DNA from 4 places in the Pseudomonas sp. H3_C08 genome. Region 4 is predicted to be linked to each of the others. Evidence: predicted binding sites of a transcription regulator. Region 4 holds the regulator's gene; each other region holds the start of a gene.
What was found. Region 4 encodes sigma-54, which starts transcription at its own class of promoters, with help from an activator protein. Its sites were predicted from a motif close to ANTGGCATNNANNTTGCTNT; they were not measured.
Positions count from the first base shown of each region.

Region 1: a site for sigma-54 is predicted at 1,872-1,891, ahead of glnA (type I glutamate--ammonia ligase). Genes of this name have one in related genera too.
Region 2: a site for sigma-54 is predicted at 2,583-2,602, ahead of AB4N74_RS02475 (flagellar hook-length control protein FliK). Genes of this name have one in related genera too.
Region 3: a site for sigma-54 is predicted at 1,924-1,943, ahead of glnK (P-II family nitrogen regulator). Genes of this name have one in related genera too.

Region 1 covers NZ_CP162803.1:5,627,618-5,632,947, reverse strand. The annotation lists gene typA (translational GTPase TypA) at 1-63, opposite strand, end outside; gene thiI (tRNA uracil 4-sulfurtransferase ThiI) at 203-1,657, opposite strand; gene glnA (type I glutamate--ammonia ligase) at 1,986-3,392, shown strand; gene AB4N74_RS25725 (DUF4124 domain-containing protein) at 3,678-4,190, shown strand; gene AB4N74_RS25720 (DUF4124 domain-containing protein) at 4,187-4,810, shown strand; gene glnL (nitrogen regulation protein NR(II)) at 5,042-5,330, shown strand, end outside.
Region 2 covers NZ_CP162803.1:518,499-523,828, reverse strand. The annotation lists gene fliL (flagellar basal body-associated protein FliL) at 1-398, opposite strand, end outside; gene AB4N74_RS02475 (flagellar hook-length control protein FliK) at 1,166-2,536, opposite strand; gene AB4N74_RS02470 (Hpt domain-containing protein) at 2,640-2,987, opposite strand; gene AB4N74_RS02465 (ATP-binding SpoIIE family protein phosphatase) at 3,019-4,722, opposite strand; gene AB4N74_RS02460 (STAS domain-containing protein) at 4,728-5,033, opposite strand; gene fliJ (flagellar export protein FliJ) at 5,224-5,330, opposite strand, start outside.
Region 3 covers NZ_CP162803.1:4,992,208-4,997,537, reverse strand. The annotation lists gene AB4N74_RS22900 (N-acetyltransferase) at 1-397, opposite strand, end outside; gene AB4N74_RS22895 (BRO-N domain-containing protein) at 593-1,111, opposite strand; gene AB4N74_RS22890 (accessory factor UbiK family protein) at 1,471-1,731, opposite strand; gene glnK (P-II family nitrogen regulator) at 2,145-2,483, shown strand; gene AB4N74_RS22880 (ammonium transporter) at 2,522-3,859, shown strand; gene AB4N74_RS22875 (secondary thiamine-phosphate synthase enzyme YjbQ) at 4,075-4,500, shown strand; gene sutA (transcriptional regulator SutA) at 4,603-4,929, shown strand; gene AB4N74_RS22865 (HAD family hydrolase) at 5,119-5,330, opposite strand, start outside.
Region 4 covers NZ_CP162803.1:6,305,751-6,311,080, reverse strand. The annotation lists gene AB4N74_RS28580 (KdsC family phosphatase) at 1-45, shown strand, start outside; gene lptC (LPS export ABC transporter periplasmic protein LptC) at 54-626, shown strand; gene lptA (lipopolysaccharide transport periplasmic protein LptA) at 613-1,158, shown strand; gene lptB (LPS export ABC transporter ATP-binding protein) at 1,158-1,883, shown strand; gene AB4N74_RS28560 (RNA polymerase factor sigma-54) at 2,071-3,564, shown strand; gene hpf (ribosome hibernation-promoting factor, HPF/YfiA family) at 3,638-3,946, shown strand; gene ptsN (PTS IIA-like nitrogen regulatory protein PtsN) at 3,958-4,422, shown strand; gene rapZ (RNase adapter RapZ) at 4,425-5,282, shown strand; gene AB4N74_RS28540 (HPr family phosphocarrier protein) at 5,298-5,330, shown strand, end outside.

The sequences.
Region 1 (5,330 bases), 680 kb from region 4:
CAGGGTGGTCTTACCATGGTCAACGTGGGCAATGATGGCGATGTTGCGTAGATTTTCGATCACTTGTGTATCTCGATCAGAGGATTCGGTTTGCTGACAAGTCTTGGCAGCGATTAGCAGTAGTGTCCGGCATGGCCGTTACAGCTTGACGGCGGTGTCGGGGGGCCGGTGACGCAGGCCACAGGCAAACAGCCCCGGGCACTTAGCTCGGTCGATAAACGCGCACATTGGCATGCCCCTCACTGAGCAAATGGTGAGCATGCAGGCGACTCATCACGCCTTTGTCGCAATACAGCAGGTACTGGCGAGTCGGATCCAGCTCCTTGAAACGAGCGTTCACTGCGTAGAACGGCATCGTCTGTACTTCTACGCCAGCGAGTTCCAGCGGCTCATCCTCGGCGGCATCCGGGTGACGGATGTCGATCACGATCTGACCGGCCAGTGCTTCGCTGACTTCTTCAATCTGTACGTCCTGGCCCAATTCGTCGATCACCCGATCGATCGGCACCAGTTTGGCGTTTTCGAGCGCACGCTCGAGCACCGCCATGTCGAATTCTTTCTCTTCGTGCTCAACGCGACCGCGTTTGGCGGCCGTCTTCGGATTGACCGAAATGACCCCGCAGTACTCCGGCATGTGCCGGGCGAAATCGGCGGTGCCGATCTCGTTGGCCGTGTCGATGATGTCCTGCTTGTGCGCCACGATCAGCGGACGCAGGACCAGTTTGTCGGTCACGCAGTCGATCACCGACAGATTCGGCAGGGTCTGGCTCGACACCTGGGAGATCGCCTCGCCGGTGACCAGCGCTTCGATGTGCAGGCGATCGGCGATGTTGGAAGCCGCGCGCAACATCATACGCTTCAATACGACGCCCATATGACTGTTATCGACTTTGCCGAGAATTTCGCCCAACACTTCTTCGAACGGAACACTGACAAATAGCACGCGTTGCGAGCTGCCGTACTTCTTCCAGATGAAATGCGCGACTTCCATCACGCCCAATTCATGGGCACGACCGCCCAGATTGAAGAAGCAGAAGTGCGTCATCAGGCCACGACGAATGATCTGGTACGCCGCAACGGTTGAGTCAAAGCCGCCGGACATCAATACCAGAGTCTGCTCCAACGCACCGAGCGGGTAACCGCCGATGCCGTTGTGCTGGCTGTGAATCACAAACAACCGTTTGTCGCGAACTTCGATGCGGACTTCGATTTCCGGTGCTTTCAGGTCGATACCGGCAGCACCGCACTCACGGCGCAGCTTGCTGCCGACGTATTTTTCGACGTCCATCGAGCTGAAGGTGTGCTTGCCCGCGCGCTTGCAGCGCACCGAGAAAATCTTCCCGGCCAGTGCATCGCCGTAGTGCTGTTTGCACTTCTCGGTGATGTCGTCGAAGTCGCCCAGCGGGTACTCGTCGATCTGCAGAAAGTGCGCGATGCCCGGCATGCAGGTCAGGCGCTCACCCATCTCTTTCAAGGCTTTGGGGTCGGTAACGCGGGTTTCCAGCTCGAGATTGTCCCACACACCGTTCACCACCACGGCCGGGTCCAGGTCACGGAGCACGGTGCGGATGTTCTTGGCCAACTGGCGGATGAACTTCGTCCGGACAGGTCGGCTTTTGATGGTGATCTCGGGGAAGACTTTTACGATTAGTTTCATGAAAACAGCGCGCGAACGGCCAGCCGAAAAAGGGGGGCGCGGATTATAGCGGAAATTGCTCAAGGTTTAACCAGTTAATGTGCAGAAGGTTTAGCGCGCACCAAAACAGGTCATTTCTGACTCAAGACGCTACATTAGAGGGCGAGATTTTCCACAATCAGGTGCTTTGCACCTTTATAAGCGTGAATTTGGGGCAAAAAACCCATGCTGGGGCACTGGCATGCAATTTGCTCCCTTGTGAGGCAGGTTGCCTTGGCAGAGTATTCGCGCCGGCATCACCCAAATTCAAGGGCATCCACTACCAAGCCCGAAGCCACCCGGAGGACATATGTCGAAGACGGTTCAACTCATCAAAGATCATGACGTCAAGTGGATTGATCTGCGCTTCACGGACACCAAAGGCACTCAGCACCACGTGACCATGCCGGCTCGCGATGCGCTGGATGAAGACTTCTTCGAAGTCGGCAAGATGTTCGACGGTTCCTCCATTGCTGGCTGGAAAGGCATCGAAGCCTCCGACATGATCCTGATGCCGGTTGACGAAACTGCGGTTCTCGACCCGTTCACCGAAGACGCCACCCTGATCCTGGTGTGCGACATCATCGAACCTTCGAGCATGCAAGGCTACGACCGCGACCCACGTGCGATCGCCAAGCGCGCCGAAGAACACCTGAAAGCCACCGGTATCGGTGACACTGTGTTCGCCGGTCCTGAGCCTGAGTTCTTCATCTTTGACTCGGTGAAATTCAAGTCGGACATCTCCGGCTCGATGTTCAAGATCTACTCCGAGCAAGGTTCGTGGATGTCCGACCAGGACATCGAAGGCGGCAACAAAGGTCACCGTCCAGGCGTCAAAGGCGGCTACTTCCCGGTTCCGCCGTTCGACCACGACCACGAAATCCGTACCTCCATGTGCAACGCACTGGAAGAAATGGGTCTGACCGTCGAAGTTCACCACCACGAAGTGGCGACTGCCGGCCAGAACGAAATCGGCGTCAAGTTCAACACCCTGGTGAAGAAAGCCGACGAAACCCAAACCCTGAAGTACGTTGTGCACAACGTGGCTGACGCTTACGGCCGCACCGCGACCTTCATGCCGAAGCCACTGTACGGCGACAACGGTTCGGGCATGCACGTACACATGTCGATCTGGAAAGACGGCAAGAACACCTTCGCCGGTGAAGGCTATGCCGGTCTGTCCGATACCGCTCTGTACTTCATCGGCGGCATCATCAAACACGGTAAGGCCCTGAACGGCTTCACCAACCCGGCGACCAACTCCTACAAGCGTCTGGTACCAGGCTTCGAAGCTCCGGTAATGCTGGCCTACTCGGCCCGCAACCGTTCCGCTTCGATCCGTATTCCTTACGTGTCGAGCCCGAAAGCCCGCCGTATCGAAGCACGCTTCCCGGATCCGGCTGCCAACCCGTACCTGGCCTTCGCAGCTCTGCTGATGGCCGGTCTGGACGGTATCCAGAACAAGATCCACCCAGGCGACGCAGCTGACAAAAACCTGTACGACCTGCCGCCTGAAGAGGCGAAAGAGATCCCGCAAGTTTGCGGCAGCCTGAAAGAAGCCCTGGAAGAGCTGGACAAGGGCCGCGCGTTCCTGACCAAGGGCGGCGTGTTCTCCGACGACTTCATCGACGCTTACATCGCGCTGAAATCGGAAGAAGAAATCAAGGTTCGCACCTTCGTACACCCACTGGAATATGAGCTGTACTACAGCTGCTGATCCGGTAGCGCTGCGCTACGCGGCGTGAGTGAAAGAGGCCTCCTTCGGGAGGCCTTTTTTATTGCCCGGATTTTAAGGTCGACCAGGATCCCTGTAGGAGTGAGCCTGCTCGCGATAGCGGTGGATCATTGGAGGTAATGCTGACTGACACGACGCCATCGCGAGCAGGCTCACTCCTACAGGGGAATTGTGGTGTCTGAATGATCTCCGGATGTGTGCCGGGTTGGGCCAACCGCCGCGTCTGGCCTATGCTGCACCCCATCGCTTTCAATCCCGGTCGATTTCATGGGTCGCACCTTTCTCTACATACTGCTGCTGATCGCCCTGCCCGCCGTCGCGCAGATCTACAAGTACACCGACGCCAACGGCAACACGGTGTACAGCGATCACTCGCCAGACGGCGTGCAAGCACAGCCAGTGGAGTTGCCGCCGCTTAACAGGGTCGAGCCGCAAACACCGAGCACACCGCCTCCATCCAGCACCGAAACCCGCGAGCCTGTGCGCAACGCCTACGACATTCTTGAACTCGCTGGTCTACCCACCGAAGAGGCCCTGCGCGCCAATAACGGCACGTTCACCGTCCAAGTGCTGATCAAGCCGCGTCTGCAACCGCCGCATCAGTTAAGGCTGGTATTGGACGATGAGCCTTACGGCCAGCCGAGCAACGTGCCGATCCTGCAATTAGTGAACGTTGATCGCGGCGAACATCGTCTAGCGGTGCAGGTGATTGACGGGCAGACGGTCATCCAGCAGAGCGCGCCAGTCCCTCTCAGCGTACAGCGGGTGCACAAGCCATGATTCGTGCGTGGCTGATTGCGGGGCTGGCGCTGCTCACGCTGCAAGCATCGGCTGAGGTGTTCACTTATATCGATGCCCAAGGCAATCGCGTCTACACCGACCAGCCGCGTGGCAATGCCAAGCGCGTACCGATCGCGAACAGCAATCGCATGTCCGCAAACCCCACCGTCGCCGTGCCAGTCACAACTGCAAAAAAAACCCCAGAGCAACCACCCTTCCACTACGACATGCTGCGCATTCTGGTACCTGAACCCGATGCAACGATTCGCAGCAGCGCCGGCGAAATCATCGTCAGCGTCACCAGCGAACCGGGTCTGCAAAAAGGCCATCGTTATCGACTGCTACTGGATGGCCAAGCCACCGGCGAGCCCGGCCTGAGCCCGGTCTTCCCGCTCAGCAACATCGACCGTGGCAGCCACAATCTCTCGGTTGAAATCCTCGACATGGAAGGACGTACCGTCGAACGCACCGCCAACCAGCCCTTCCACATGCTACGCATTTCCCTAGCGCAGAAACGCCAAGTCAAACCCTGCGTCGCCGACGACTACGGCGTGCGCCCGGAATGCCCGCTGAAAGACAAACCGCCCGAGCCGAAAAACCCCTTCCTGCGTTTCTTCTAACTCCGCCCAGCTTTGCGCACTATATTGGTGCAACTGACTGCACCGTACTCACATTCCAACCCATTTTGGTTCGAAACTTCCCGTTCGAGCTGGCACCCTGCCACTCAAACGAGCGTCAAACGCCTGTTTCAGGCGACGAACGCTTCTTTTCGGAGCCTTGGTTTGGTTTTTGCATTTTCCGTTCACCGACGCTTGCTTGTTGCGCACGCTCCGCCCCCAAAAGAGGCTCCGATGACTATTAGCGACGCAATCCACCGTTTGCTGCTCGACAACCTGACCACCGCCACCATCCTGCTCGACGCCGAATTGCGCCTCGAGTACATGAACCCGGCGGCGGAGATGCTGCTCGCCATCAGCGGGCAGCGCAGCCATGGGCAGTTCATCAGCGAGCTGTTCACCGAATCCACCGAGGCGCTGAATTCACTGCGTCAGGCCGTAGAGCAGGCGCATCCCTTCACCAAGCGCGAGGCGATGCTTACCGCCCTCACTGGCCAGACATTGACCGTGGATTACGCGGTGA
Region 2 (5,330 bases), 740 kb from region 4:
TCCTGGCCGACCGGGGTCGCCAAGGTGGCGAAATCCTGACCGGAGAAGAGCATCACCAGGTTGTTGCGGATCACCGGCATGTGCACTTTGAGCGCTTCCAGATCGGCCTGATTACGCGCCAGCATGGTGATGCTCACCTGCATGTAGCGCTGACGGCCGTTCTGGTTGTAGTTGGCGACAAAGGCCGGCGCCATCGGCTCGAAAATCGCCGGCTGCTTGCCGACAGGCGCTGCATCAGCGGCTTCGGCAGGCTTGCTCTGAGCGCTGTGCATGAAGAACCAGGTCGCCCCCACGGACGCGCCAATGGCCAGCAGCAACGCCAGCACGATCACAATGATCAGCTTGAGTTTGCCTTTGGTTGCGGGGTCTTTCACTGCTGCTGTTTCGCTCTTCGCCATGCCAATAATCCGTCACTAATCGGGTTTTCACAGTCGCACGGCAAGGCAAGAGCAAGTGTTATGCCAGAAGTGTCGGCCGTAGCGCAGACAACGCTAAAGTCAAAGGCACCCTCACCCCAGCCCTCTCCCGGAGGGAGAGGGGGCCGACCGAGGTGTCTTGCGTTAAACATCGACGTGAAAGACCCAGTCGATTAGAGATTCACAGCAGAAGTATCAGGTCGGCGTACTTCAAGAGCATCCCCCAATCAGTCCCCTCTCCCTCTGGGAGAGGGCTAGGGTGAGGGTTTTCAGGTGGCCGACCGAAGTGCAAGACTCAAACACCGACCTGAAAGACCAAGTCGATTACGGATTCACAACAGGAGTATCCGGTCGGCGTACCTCGCAAGCATCCCCCAATCAGTCCCCTCTCCCTCCGGGAGAGGGCTAGGGTGAGGGTTTTCAGGGGGCCGACCGAGGTGTAAGACGTCAAACATCGACCTGCAAGACCAAGTCGATTATGGATTCACAACAGGAGTATCCGGTCGGCGTACTTCAAGAGCATCCCCCAATCAGTCCCCTCTCCCTCTGGGAGAGGGCTAGGGTGAGGGTTTTCAGGGGGCCGACCGAGATGTCGGACGTCAAACTTCGACCTGAAAGACCAAGTCGATTATGGATTCACAGCAGCAGTATCCGGTCGGCGTGCTTCAAGAGCATCCCCCAATCAGTCCCCTCTCCCTCCGGGAGAGGGCTAGGCGGGCGGCGTTCCGATGAGGGGCTCTTGATTTTGATCAGGCGTAATAGTCGACCGCGCTGCTGCCAATCACGCTGGTGGTTTGAGCGGCGGCTTCAGCAATGGTTGCAGGCGCCAATTCGTCATCCGCCGAATCGAGGCGACCGCCGGCCGCGCTGGTGCGACCACTCTGGCCCTGCTGCGCCTGTTCCTGACCTTGTTGCCCCTGCCAGCCACGGTTCTGGTCGGAGACATTGACGTCGACCTGACCCATGCCCTGCTGGTTGAACATTTCGCGCAGGCGATGCATCTGGCCGTCCAGCGCTTCTCGCACGCTTGGATGCGCGCTCATAAAGGTCACTTGGGTCTGCTGGTCCGGAACCATGTTGACGCGAATATCCAATCGCCCCAGTTCAGCCGGCTGCAACTGAATGTCCGCCGCCTTCAGATTGGCACTCGACAGATACATGACGCGATTGACCACTTCTTCAGTCCAGCCGCTCTGGTGCATGGCGATCGGCTGATTCACCGGTACCGCGTTCGCTGTCTTCGGCGTGGCCGCCTGCGTCAGTGCCGCCAGACGGTTGGCGAAGTCATCGACGCGGGTATCGCTGGTCGCAGTCTTGAGATCTTTGAGGCCATCGTCGATCAAGCCGCTGAACGCTTTGTCACCACCCTGGCTGGTGCTGTCCTTGTCGGCTTGCACGTCGAGCATACTGGCCATGCCGGCGGCGAAGGTTTGCGCGGAAGTCAATTCACCGTCGGCCTGAGCCTGAGCCGGCGACGCTTTCGGTTGCGCCTGGCTGGCGGCGGAAATGTGCCCGCCTTGCTCCATCGCCATGCGCACGGCCGGCATCGAGTCGAGCGGGTCGGCCGAAGGGTCGAAATCGCTGTCGGTGGCCGGTGCCGGATCTTTGACCGTCCCCGGCAGAGCGGCAAGCGCAGGTGTTTCGGCTTCAGGCTGGGCACTCGCGACGACCGCCGGAGTCTGTACAACTGGCGCCGTGACTACCGGCTGCACAGCGGTTGCCAATGCCGGATCAAGCGTCGGATCAACCGGCGCCGCGTCTACCACTGGCGTCTGGGCGGTGTCTGTGTTGTCGTCGCTGCTGGCGCTGCTGTCATCGGTCGCTGCGGTTTTGTCGGCAGGCAAGTCGTTGCCGCTATCGGCAACCGCCGGCTGTGCAGCGGCAGACTGATCTTTGCCGATGTCCTTTTTGCCGCTGTTGTCAGCGACCTTGTCGCGCGCCGACTTCGGCGAATTGTCAGCGGTGGCGACAGGCTTGCTCGACCCCTGATCGGCGAACACTTTAGCGAAGCTTGAGGCTTTATCCCCGGTGTCTACGGCCATAGCCGACGTTTTGGCCGAGGCAGCTTGCGCCTTGGCCTGAGCGGCATTCTGAAGAAGGATGTTGGGGGTCGCAGGCATGAAACGGTCTCCGCTGCACTGGGATCGTAGGTACAGTTGCAGAGATAACGCAAGTTCCGGGCCAGTTTTGCCCGGCGCTCGTAAAAAGCGCCGGACGGCGGGATCAGTGCGTGTGAGCAGGATGTTTTTCGCTTTCATAAACCGGGCGAACTTCAGCAAATTCGCCACTGATCTGAGCGACCAGCTTGACTATTTCCGCCGGGCTCTTATTTTTGGCTTCCGACTCCAGCTCCTGGCAGAGCGCCGCCAAACGGACAGCCCCCATGTTGCTGGCGCTGCCCTTGAAGCTGTGGGCAACTTCCGACAAGGCCTTGGCATCCACCGCTTTTCGCAGATCAACCAAGCGACTTTCGGAATCCGTCAGAAAGGTATCCAGCAGCTCTGGATAACCATCCTCCATGACATCGCGCAGTACGCTCAGCGCCTCGCGATCAATATGTGTGTCAGTCACTTGTTCACTCCTTGATCAAGAATTGCGCGAATTATGCCTCAACCTCCCAGGAAAACTCCACGCAGGCACTACGACCTTCGTCCGACCAACTGGCGTTATGCCCCAATTGCCGGACCAGACTGACGCCGCGCCCCGACAAACGGATACCGTCCAGCGGCCTTTCCATGACTCGCGCCACATCAAAACCCTTGCCGCTGTCCTCAACGCGAATCACCAGGCGGCCGCCCTCGCCTTGTGGCTGCACCTGCAGATGCACACGGACAAAGCCATCCTGCAGCGCCTCCAGCCGATCGTTGCGCTGCTGATAATAGCGAGCAAAACCCGCCGCATCGCGCTTGAGGCTGGAGTCCAGACCCAGCACGCCATGTTCCAGCGCATTGGAATACAACTCGGCCAGCACGCTGTACAAAGCACCACTCTGCGCCCGCAACCCATGCACCTCAAGCAGCAACTGCAACAGGTACGGCAACGGATTGAAGCGCTTGAGCGTGGCGCCACGAAACTCGAAGCTCACCGACCAGTCGAGCGGGCACGACTGGCCGCTGTCGGAATACACCGGCGCCGACGGTTTGACCTGCGCCGGCTCCAGCAGGCTGACCTCGACCATGCTGACATCGTCGCGCGCCTCGCCACGAAAATCCCGCAGCGCCTGCTCGATATCCTCGAACAAGCGATCCGGCTCGCGATTGGCGGCGAACACCTGCTGCAAACGCTCGACGCCGAACAGTTGATCACTGGCGTCACTGGTGTCGATCACCCCGTCAGACAACAGAAACACCCGATCACCGGCGGCCATCGGATGCACTTCCGTACGATCATCGAACACCTGTGCACTCAGCACCCCCAACGGCAAGTGCCGCGCTGCCAGCGGCACACGCTCGCCAGTGGCAATCCGATGCAGATAACCGTCAGGCATGCCACCGTTCCACACTTCGACCGAACGCCGCTGAAAACTCAGGCACAGCAACGTGGCACAACAGAACATGTCCACCGGCAGGATGCGCTTGAGCTTGGCATTCATCTCGCGCAGGGTTTCCGCCAGGCCGTAGCCCTTGGCGGTCATGCCATAGAACACCTCGGCCAGGGGCATCGCCCCGACGGCTGCCGGCAGGCCATGGCCAGTGAAATCGCCTAACAGCACATGCATGTCCCCTGCCGGCGTGTAGGCCGCCAGCAGCAGGTCACCGTTGAACAAGGCATAGGGCGATTGCAGGTAGCGGATGTTCGGCGCACTCAGGCAACCGGAATGCGCCACTTTGTCGAAAACGGCTTTGGCCACACGCTGTTCGTTGAGCAGGTAATCATGGTGTTTGGCGATCAGGTCGCGCTGTTGCAGCACGGTTGCCTGCAAGCGGCGCAAGCGATCCATTGCCTTGATTTTGGCGGCGAGGATCACTTGGTTGTAGGGCTTCGCCAGAAAGTCGTCGCCACCAGCCTCCAGACAACGGGCCAGCGCTTCGCTTTCAGTCAGCGAGGTGAGGAAGATGATCGGCACCAGGGTTTCACCCGCCAGCGCCTTGATCTGCCGCGCGGCTTCGAAGCCGTCCATGACCGGCATCATCGCGTCCATCAGCACCAGATCGGGTTGCTGCCGGCGAAACAGATCGACCGCTTCGGCACCGTTGGCCGCCGTCAAGACGTTATGGCCCTGACGACGGACGATGGTCGACAGCAACAGGCGATCGGCGGCGCTGTCTTCGGCGATCAGTATGGTCAGCGGCTCCTGCGCCTGCATGGTCGTCAAGTGATGTCGAAGAGTTTGTCGAAATTGGAGATGGCGAGGATCTTCTTCACATCTGAGCTGCTGTTGACGACTCGCACGTCCGAGTTATCGCCGCCGGCGTGATCGCGCAGCAGGAGCAGCATGCCCAGTGCGGAGCTGTCGAGGTAGGTGGCTTCTTTCAGGTCGACCACAATGGATTCAGGCTTGGTGTCGAGCCGCTCATAGGAATCGCGAAATTCCTGATGGCGACCAAAATCAAAGCGACCCTTGACGGAAATCGTCAGCTTTTGACCATCCGGAGAGACTTCTGTAACGACTGACATTGACTGGCTTCCTTGTCATTGACGAACCTGTACAAGGTTTAGCACTTGGTAGACCCATGGGCAAGGTGCAACACCGGATCAAATGTGGGAGCGAGCCTGCTCGCGAAGGCGTCGTGCCAGTCAACAATTGAGTCAGCTGACCGAATGCATTCGCGAGCAAGCTCGCTCCCACAGGGTTTCGCGGTGCAATTTAGAAGGGATTCTGTCGCGGCAAACGCTGTGACAGTTCATCAAGCAACTTCTGCTCGCGCTTGTCTTCGAGGCGTTGCGCCTCTTCGCGATAACGCTGCACCAGTT
Region 3 (5,330 bases), 1.3 Mb from region 4:
GAGCAATCGGCGCGATCCTGCCGCGAAGCGGGTGCGCCCTGTCCGGATGCCCTTCCAACAGAATAATCTTTAAGCAGATAGAGCTTGCGCGCGGGGTCGCATAGCACATGCCGCAAAGAATCTGTTTGAACCATATCGCCAAATCCAGACCTTTCGCATCTTTACTTTTCCAGTCTGCAACGTCATCCCAAGGGAAAATTGTTGGCCCCTCCCAGAGAAAGTATTGCTTTATCGCTGCTGGGGTAATTGGCTCAAACTTGACCGCTGCTGCATCAATATTTGGGATTCTCGGGGCAATGTTCTTTAGAAAGAATTTGTAGGCGATCTTTCGCGAGTTTGATCTGAATGTCTGGTTACGAAGATCCGTTGCTTTGCCTTTTCTTCTCATTGTTTTCATCTGTTTGGATCTGGTCGCAGAAGATAGCCAGCAGAGAGGGGGCAGCGAAATCAGACGTGGGGGACGCGTTTTGTAGGACGTTACTTCTGTGAGTGGAGGATTTCGGAGTAGGGGGGGCGAGTTAACGAAGACACAAGACAGGTCATTTCAGTGGTATCACTGAAATGACCGTTGGTGAGGTTGCAGCGCAAAAATTCAGATCAATTGCAGAGCCTTTCTCCACCATGAGTTCACAACCGTGCGGTTTGCTTGTTCTCGCTCCGTCACCATGTGTGGCACATCCTGCAACCGTATCCACGGCTGATTATTCCAATGCAACAAACTCAACGTCATGTCCGGCCAACTGAGCAGGCTCAGGTGTGGACGTTCGCTTGTGCAGGGATGTTGGGCGTCGCGCAGGGTGGGGATGACCTGGTGGGTGAGCCATTCGCGTAGCGCTCGGTATTCGGGGCAGTAGTGGTAGACGAGGAGGGCGTAGATGCCGGATTCGCTGATCAGCAGGGTGTTTTCGATTTGATTGTGGATGAGGGTTTTACGGGTTTGGTATTGGTCGGGGTCGAGTTTTCGCAGCATGCGTTCGTTGAGGTAGATGTGCAGCAGGCGACTCAGGTCTCGGGCGCAGAACCAGGGTTGGTTCTGGATGAGAAGGGCGTGGAGGGGGAGTTTGTGGCGGGTGAAGATGTGCGGGCTTAGATAAGTCTCTTCTTGATTCATGGAGCAGTTCCTCTTGCTTAAGGGGCTGCCCTCAATCGTCGCCAAACGATTGGGTGGCAGTTGTACGCGGGTTGGCGAACCGGAGCAAAAGGAACCCGGCAGACCCGAAGGTCTCCCACGCACAACCGCCATGAAACGATGTGGCGGTAAATGTAGCCGCCATCATGGTTGTCGTGCGCCTTAAGCTGTTCGGGTCGCCAAACCCGGTGCTGAACATTCAGCATCGGGTGAGCTTAGAAACCTGGGCTTTTCGGCGCAATCGGACGGCGGTCATTCAGGTTGTAGGACGTTGCCGGGATGGTTGAAGGGCTGGAGATCAAAAGATCGCAGCCTTCGGCAGCTCCTACAGGGGGCGCGGATTATTCAGCGGGCGGCGTCAGCTTTGCTTCCATCTCGGCGACTTTGGCTTCGAGGCTTTCGAGGCGTGCGCGAGTACGCGCCAACACAACCATCTGACTATCGAATTCTTCCCGGCTCACCAGGTCGAGTTTGCTGAAGGCGCTTTGCAGCAGCATCTTGAACTGGCTTTCGATTTCGGCTTTCGGCAGCGGGGTGTCGCCGTTTAACAGGCGGGAAGCGGTGCCGCTCAGGGCGTCGAGGAAGTCTTTGGGCGCGAGCATGGAATGTGTCCTGTAAACAGTGGCGGGCAGTGTATCACGCAGTGTCTATAGTCACTGATGCAGGCATGGATGCACGCTTTTCGCGCAAGGGGGCGGGCGGCGACGCACCGTTGTTGTGCGTAACCGTCGGGCCTTTTTCGCGCTAACGCCTGTGGCAGCGGCCAAGGGATTGAAATCAGGGGATTTTGGCGAGATGGCAAGGTTTCTGCTTAGTCACCTTCGACCCATGCACTGATGCAGTCGCTGTGACGAATGCAGTGCGGCAGACGGAGCGGGGAGTTTCGTCAGCAGCGGTTAGCTGGCGTCAGTCGGGCAGGTAAGGCCGACGATGCGTTACAAAGCCAGGCACTGCGCTTAGACTTGAGTCGGGTTTGTTTTCCTGGGGCAAGTCCACCAATTCGGGAGAGAGTTTCATGAAGCTAGTCACTGCCATCATCAAGCCGTTCAAGTTGGACGACGTGCGCGAGTCGCTGTCCGAAATCGGCGTGCAGGGCATTACCGTTACTGAAGTTAAAGGCTTCGGCCGGCAGAAGGGTCACACCGAGCTGTATCGCGGCGCGGAATATGTGGTCGATTTTCTGCCCAAGGTGAAAATCGACGTGGCCATCGACGACAAGGATCTGGATCGGGTTATCGAGGCGATAACCAAAGCGGCCAACACCGGCAAGATCGGTGACGGCAAGATCTTCGTGGTCAATCTGGAACAGGCGATCCGCATCCGTACCGGCGAAACCGATACCGACGCGATCTAAGCGCCGCCACAAACCCCAACGCCCCAGGAGAAAACAATATGACTCTGCGTAAATTCGCAGGGCTAGGAGCCCTGTTGTCCATCGTAATGCCAAGCCTTGCAATGGCGGCAGACGAAGTGGCGGCCCCGGTCCTCAATTCCGGCGACACTGCCTGGATGCTCACCTCGACAGCCCTCGTGCTGTTCATGACCATCCCCGGCCTGGCACTGTTCTACGGCGGCATGGTTCGCTCGAAAAACATTCTTTCCGTGATGATGCAGTGCTTCGCCATTACCGGTCTGATCAGCATCCTGTGGGTCATTTATGGCTACAGTATTGCGTTCGACACCACCGGCATGGAGCAGGGCGTCGTCAACTTCAACTCGTTCTTCGGCGGTATGGGCAAGGCGTTCCTCGCCGGTGTCACGCCGTCGAGCCTGACCGGCCCAGCGGCGCTGTTCCCTGAGGCGGTGTTCATCACCTTCCAGATGACCTTCGCGATCATCACCCCGGCGCTGATCGTCGGTGCGTTCGCCGAGCGGATGAAGTTCTCCGCGATGCTGATCTTCATGGGCGTCTGGTTCACCCTGGTTTATGCACCGATCGCGCACATGGTCTGGTCCGGCAACGGCGGCCTGATGTGGGACTGGGGCGTGCTCGACTTCGCGGGCGGCACCGTGGTGCACATCAACGCTGGTGTGGCTGGTCTGATTGCATGCCTGGTATTGGGCAAGCGCAAAGGCTTCCCGACCACGCCGATGGCTCCGCACAACCTCGGTTACACCCTGATGGGCGCGGCGATGCTGTGGGTCGGCTGGTTCGGCTTCAACGCCGGTTCCGCTGCAGCGGCCAACGGCACCGCCGGCATGGCGATGCTGGTCACTCAGATCGCTACCGCTGCTGCCGCGCTGGGCTGGATGTTTGCCGAGTGGGTCACCCACGGCAAGCCAAGCGCACTGGGTATCGCATCGGGTGTGGTTGCCGGTCTGGTAGCGATTACTCCGGCGGCCGGCACCGTGGGCCCGATGGGCGCACTGGTGATTGGTCTGGCCGCAGGCGTGGTGTGCTTCTTCTGCGCCACCACCCTTAAACGCAAACTCGGTTATGACGATTCCCTGGACGCGTTCGGCGTACACGGTATCGGCGGTATCCTCGGCGCGATCCTCACCGGCGTATTCGCTGCTCCGTCGCTGGGTGGTTTCGGCACCGTGACCGACATCGCCGCGCAAGTGTGGATTCAGTGCAAAGGCGTCGGCTTCACGGTGATCTACACCGCGATCGTCACCTTCATCATCCTCAAGGTGCTGGACGCTGTGATGGGTCTGCGTGTGACCGAGGAAGAAGAATCGGTCGGCCTCGATCTGGCACAGCACAACGAACGCGGCTACAACCTGTAAGTACGCGCAGCAAAAAACTTGCCCGGTTCGCCGGGCATTTTTTTGTCTGGAATTTGTCGCAAAGAGAGCAGCTGAAAGGATTTTTCGTACGGCTTTGGTCGTGTTTACGACGAGCGTTTTTCTACGGCCAATGGCTTACATCATTGCAGGAATATTAGGGCCTTTGTTTTTTCCCAGAGCGCGCTAGAATGCGCCCCGAACGTGCGGAGAACTGTATGTGGCAACAGACTCTGATAACCCTGCGGGCACGGCCCCGGGGCTTTCATCTGGTGACGGACGAGTTGATCAAAGGGCTGCCTGAACTCAGGGAGTGCCGGGTCGGTCTGTTGCATTTGTGGCTGCAGCATACCTCGGCGTCGTTGACCATCAACGAGAACGCCGATCCGGCGGTACGTCGCGACTTCGAACGATTTTTCAATCGTCTGATCCCACAAGGAACAGACGGCTATGAGCATAACGACGAAGGCCTGGACGACCTCCCGGCGCACTTCAAGGCCAGCGTGCTTGGCTGCCAGATCAGTCTGCCGGTTTCGGCAGGTCGCCTGGCACTGGGAACCTGGCAAGGCGTTTATCTGGGCGAGCACCGTGATCATGGCGGTGCCCGAAAAGTCCTCGCCACCTTGCACGGTGAAGGGGCGTAAACCGTTGGTCACCAATGGTTACTGATTTTTTAACGGCGACTTTCGACAGTTGCCAAAGCTGGTCTATAACTAATCTGCTTTTCGCAAGTCATGAGGTAGAACATGAGCGACGATGATCTGGAAAACGACGACCTCGAAGTAGGCGACGAAGACGAGGCCGAGGAAGGTCTGGAAGCAGCAGCGGAAGACGTTGCTGAAGACGATGGTGGCGACGATACGCCGGCCCCGGCTGCCAAAGGTAAAGCCAAGGCCGCGGTGTCGGTAGATGAATTGCCGAGCATTGAAGCCAAGAACAAGGAACGCGACGCCCTGGCCAAGGCCATGGAAGAGTTCCTGTCGCGTGGCGGAAAAGTGCAGGAAGTGGAGGCCAACGTGGTCGCCGATCCGCCGAAGAAGCCGGACAACAAGTACGGCAGCCGCCCTATCTGAGGCGTGCCGCTGGCTTGCTGAAAAGGCCCGCCGTCGCTGCGGGCTTTTTCATGCCTGGAATAAATGAGCTGAAGTGAATGCAGTTCCCTTGTGGGAGCGAGCTTGCTCGCGAATGCGGTAGGTCGTACAGCATTGCAGTGACTGACCTGACGCTTTCGCGAGCAAGCTCGCTCCCACAGGGTTTGTGGATTATTTCGAGGTGGCATTCCAGCGTGCGAGTACGGCTGGCAAATCACTCAGGCTGCGAATCTCGGCATCCGGCAGACGATCCGCTTCCCAGACTTTCCCCGCCGGGTTAAACCAGATTGCCCGCAACCCCGCCTGTTGTGCTCCAGCGATGTCATCGCCCGGATGATCGCCAATATGCACGGCTGTTTCGGCTGTAGCGCCACCACGCTGCA
Region 4 (5,330 bases):
CGCGCCCAGGGCCGCCTCGATGCGGCCAACGCCGCGTACCTGTGAGCCAAACCATGTTCAGCAAAAAATTTCGTAACTTCCTGCTGTTCGGCTGCATCGCTGCGATTTTCGCAGCGGTCGGCTATTGGAATATCAGCCCGGAACGCTTTCTCGACAAACCACCGGTCACCTCGGTTGAAACGCCTATCGACTGGTATGCAACCAACACGCATACCCTGCAATACCTGCCGGATGGCAAGGTGCAGTATGAGATGACGTCCGAAAAAGCCGAGCACGTGAAGGCAACCGACGTCACGCTCGTGACCAAACCCGACCTGAACATGTATCGCGGAACAGAATTTCCGTGGCACGTTACCAGTGAGCGCGGTGAAGTGAACTCAGGCGGCACCGAAGTCGAACTGATCGACTCGGTACGCGTTGCGCGCACCGATGAAAAGAAGCGTGACATCCTGATCACGTCCACTCGCATGACCGTGTTCCCGCAGCAGGAATATGCGCAGACCGAGCAACCCGTTAGAATCGACGGCGCTGGCGGTGTATCGACTGGCGTTGGAATGAAAGCGTACCTGAAGGAAAGCAGGATACACCTGCTATCGAACGTAAGAGGACAGTATGAGGCTCGTTAAAACCCTCCCTATTTTGCTCAGTCTGGGCGCAGCACTGGGAAGCGTGAGCGCCTGGGCTCTGCCGAACGATCAGCAGCAACCTATCCGCATTCAGGCCGACGACGCCCAACTGGACGACAAGAACGGCATCGCCACCTATAAAGGTGATGTGATCATCACCCAAGGTTCGATGATCGTTAAAGGCAACACCGTCACCATGACTCGCGCGCCGAATGGAGATATCGACGTGGTGACCTCCGTGGGCAACCTGGCTTATTTCGAGCAGTTGCAAACCCAGGGCGACACCAAACCGGTTCAAGGCTACGGCGTGACGATTCAATACCATGCCCAGCAAAACCGCGTCGTGCTGATCGACAAGGCCAAGGTCGTCGACAAAGACGGCAACGTCACTCAGGGCGAGAAAATCGTCTACGACACCGTGAAGAAACTGGCCAGCGCTGGTCGCGCTACCGGCAGCAAGGTCACCGAAACGCGTCCGCGCATCGACATGGTGATCCAGCCGAAGAAGAAAACCGACGAGAAAACCCAGTAATGGCAACTCTGAAAGCTCAGCACCTGGCCAAGGCCTATAAAAGCCGCCAGGTCGTGCGTGACGTCAGCCTGTCGATCGACAGCGGCCAGATCGTCGGCCTGCTCGGCCCGAACGGTGCCGGCAAGACCACGTGCTTCTACATGATCGTCGGCCTGGTACAGGCCGATCAGGGTCGCGTGCTGATCGACGATCTGGACGTCAGCCACCAGCCGATGCACGGTCGCGCCAAGGCCGGTATCGGCTATCTGCCGCAAGAAGCGTCGATCTTCCGAAAACTGTCGGTGGCCGACAACATCATGGCCATCCTCGAGACCCGTCAGGAGCTCGACAAGGCCGGCCGTCGCAAGGAGCTGGAAAGCCTGCTGCAGGAATTCCACATCAGCCACATCCGCGACAACCTTGGCATGAGCCTGTCCGGTGGTGAACGCCGCCGAGTGGAAATCGCTCGCGCGCTGGCAACGGCACCGAAATTCATCCTGCTCGACGAACCGTTCGCCGGTGTCGACCCGATCTCGGTCGGCGACATCAAGCAGATCATCCACCACCTCAAGGCCAAGGGCATCGGTGTATTGATCACCGACCACAACGTCCGTGAGACGCTGGACATCTGCGAAACCGCTTACATCGTCAACGATGGTCAACTGATCGCCGAAGGCGATGCAGAAACCATCCTGGCCAACGATCTGGTCAAGGAAGTGTATCTGGGCCACGAGTTCCGCTTGTAAGCGTAACAGTGCCCGGTGCGCCGCCCGGGCGCTGTATCGATTCAAGCAGGAATTAATACGCTTTAATTGTTACAGCGCTCTAGGCAAACACTTCAGTTTCAGGCATATAATTTGCTTAAGTTTGGCGCCCCGGCGCCCTGTAGTGGATGGCGCATAGCGCCGGCGAATAAGGTGTTAAGCCCCTGCCATGAAACCATCGCTAGTCTTGAGAATGGGCCAGCAGCTGACGATGACACCGCAGCTGCAACAGGCCATCCGCCTGCTCCAATTGTCGACCCTGGATCTGCAACAGGAAATCCAGGAGGCTCTGGAATCCAATCCGATGCTCGAACGCCAGGAAGAAGGCGAAGACTTCGACAATTCCGACCCTATGGCCGACAACGCCGAACAGAAGCCCAACACCGAGATCCAGGAACCCTCGTATCAGGAAACCGCGCCGACGGTGGACAACCTGGAGGAAGGTGACTGGAGCGAGCGTATCCCCAACGAACTGCCGGTCGATACCGCCTGGGAAGACGTCTATCAGACCAGCGCCAGCAGCCTGCCCAGCAGCGATGACGACGAATGGGACTTCACCACCCGCACGTCCGCCGGCGAGAGCCTGCAAAGCCACCTGCTGTGGCAACTGAACCTGGCACCGATGTCCGACACCGATCGCCTGATCGCCGTCACCCTGATCGATTGCATCAACAATCAGGGCTACCTGGACGAAACCCTCGAAGAAATCCTCGAGGCGTTCGATCCGGAACTCGACATCGAACTCGATGAAATCGAAGCCGTCCTGCACCGCATTCAGCAATTCGAACCTGCTGGTATCGGCGCGCGCAACCTTAGTGAATGCCTGCTGCTGCAATTGCGTCAGCTACCCGCCAAGACGCCTTGGCTGGCTGAAGCGAAACGTTTGGTCAGCGATTACATCGACCTGCTCGGCAGCCGCGATTACAGCCAGTTGATGCGCCGCATGAAGCTCAAGGAAGACGAGCTGCGCCAGGTCATCGAACTGGTGCAAAGCCTCAATCCGCGCCCTGGCTCGCAAATCGAATCCACTGAGGCCGAATACGTTGTCCCTGACGTCATCGTGCGCAAGGACAACGAGCGCTGGCTGGTCGAGTTGAATCAGGAATCGGTGCCGCGTCTGCGCGTCAACGCCCAGTACGCCGGTTTCGTCCGCCGTGCCGACACCAGCGCCGACAACACCTTCATGCGCAATCAGTTGCAGGAAGCCCGCTGGTTCATCAAGAGCCTGCAGAGCCGCAACGAAACCCTGATGAAAGTAGCCACCCAGATCGTCGAGCATCAGCGCGGTTTTCTGGAGTACGGCGACGAGGCCATGAAGCCGTTGGTTCTGCACGACATCGCTGAAGCGGTCGGCATGCACGAATCGACCATTTCCCGGGTGACCACACAGAAATTCATGCATACCCCGCGCGGTATTTATGAACTGAAATACTTTTTCTCCAGCCACGTCAGCACCTCCGAAGGCGGCGAATGCTCGTCCACGGCGATCCGCGCGATCATCAAAAAACTGGTTGCCGCGGAAAATCAGAAAAAGCCGTTGAGTGACAGCAAGATCGCTGGTTTACTGGAGGCACAAGGCATTCAGGTGGCTCGCCGCACCGTCGCCAAGTACCGCGAATCCCTCGGGATCGCGCCTTCGAGCGAACGCAAGCGGTTGATGTAAGCCACGTTACAGCGTTCCAGTGGCAGGCTATCCAGCCTGCCGCTTTATGCACTGGCAACGAAGGAGAAGCTGTATGCAAGTCAACATCAGTGGACACCAACTGGAAGTGACCGAACCTCTGCGCACCTACATCAACGAAAAACTCGACCGATTAGAGCGCCATTTCGACAAGATCACCAACGTGCAAGTCACGATGTGCGTCGAAAAGCTGAAGCAGAAAATCGAAGCCACCTTGCATATTCCCGGCGGAGAAGTGGTTGCCAATGCCGAGCATGACGACATGTATGCCGCCATTGACCTGCTGACCGACAAGCTGGATCGCCAACTCAAAAAGCATAAGGAAAAGACCCAGAGCCTCCTCCAGGGCGCGACCGGTCGATAACCCCCCATTCCATGATCCGACTTGAAAGTATCCTGACCCCCGGCCGTTCCCTCGTGAACGTGCCGGGCGGCAGTAAAAAGAAAGCCCTCGAACAAATTGCCAACCTGATCGCCCGCGAAGTGGCGGATCTGGAGATGCAAGATGTCTACGAGGCACTGATTGCCCGTGAAAAACTCGGTTCCACCGGTTTTGGTAACGGCATCGCCATTCCCCATTGCCGCCTCAAGGGTTGCACAGCACCGATCAGTGCGCTGATGCACCTTGATGCTCCGATTGATTTCGACGCCATTGACGGCGCACCGGTTGACCTGCTGTTTGTTTTGCTGGTCCCGGAGGCTGCCACCGATGCGCACCTGGAGCTGCTGCGCCAGATCGCCAGCATGCTCGATCGCAAGGAAGTGCGTGAAAAACTGCGCAGCGCTCCAAGCAATGAAGCGTTGTATCAGGTTGTCCTGGACGAGCAGAACGGGCACTAATCATGCGCTTGATCATCGTCAGTGGCCGTTCCGGCTCGGGTAAAAGTACGGCTCTGGATGTCCTTGAGGACAACGGCTATTACTGCATCGACAACCTGCCCGCAGGCTTGCTGCCGGAACTGGCCGAACGCGCGCTGATTCACACGGAACTGGCGCAGCCGCTGGTAGCCGTGTCCATCGATGCGCGCAACCTGCCGAGCCACCTGACACGCTTTCCCGAACTGCTTGAAGATGTCCGGGCCAAACACATCCAGTGCGACGTCCTGTATCTGGACGCCGACGAAGAAACCCTGCTCAAGCGTTTCTCCGAAACCCGCCGTCGTCACCCGCTGAGCAACGCCAACCGCTCACTGGCCGAGGCGATCCAGGATGAAACCGCCCTGCTCGGCCCGATTGCCGACCTCGCGGACCTGAAGATCAACACCACCAATTTGAACCTGTACCAGTTGCGCGACTCCATCAAGCTGCGTCTGCTGAACCAGCCGGAGCCGGGGACCGCATTTCTGGTCGAGTCCTTCGGCTTCAAGCGCGGCATGCCGGTGGATGCGGATCTGGTGTTCGATGTGCGCTGCCTGCCCAATCCGTACTGGAAGCCGGAACTGCGCGCGCAATCGGGTCTCGATGCGCCGGTGGCTGAATACCTGGCGGCACAGCCGGAGGTCGAAGAAATGTTTCAGGACATCTTCACCTACCTGCACAAGTGGCTGCCGCGCTTCGCCGCGAGCAACCGCGCTTACGTCACCATTGCCATTGGCTGCACCGGCGGGCATCACCGCTCCGTCTACCTGACCGAACGTCTGGGTCAGGCCCTGCAGAAAACCCTGAAGAACGTCCAGGTTCGCCACCGCGACCTCACTTAAAGGATTCACACCGCGATGCCTGCTCTGGAAATCGAAATCATCAACAAG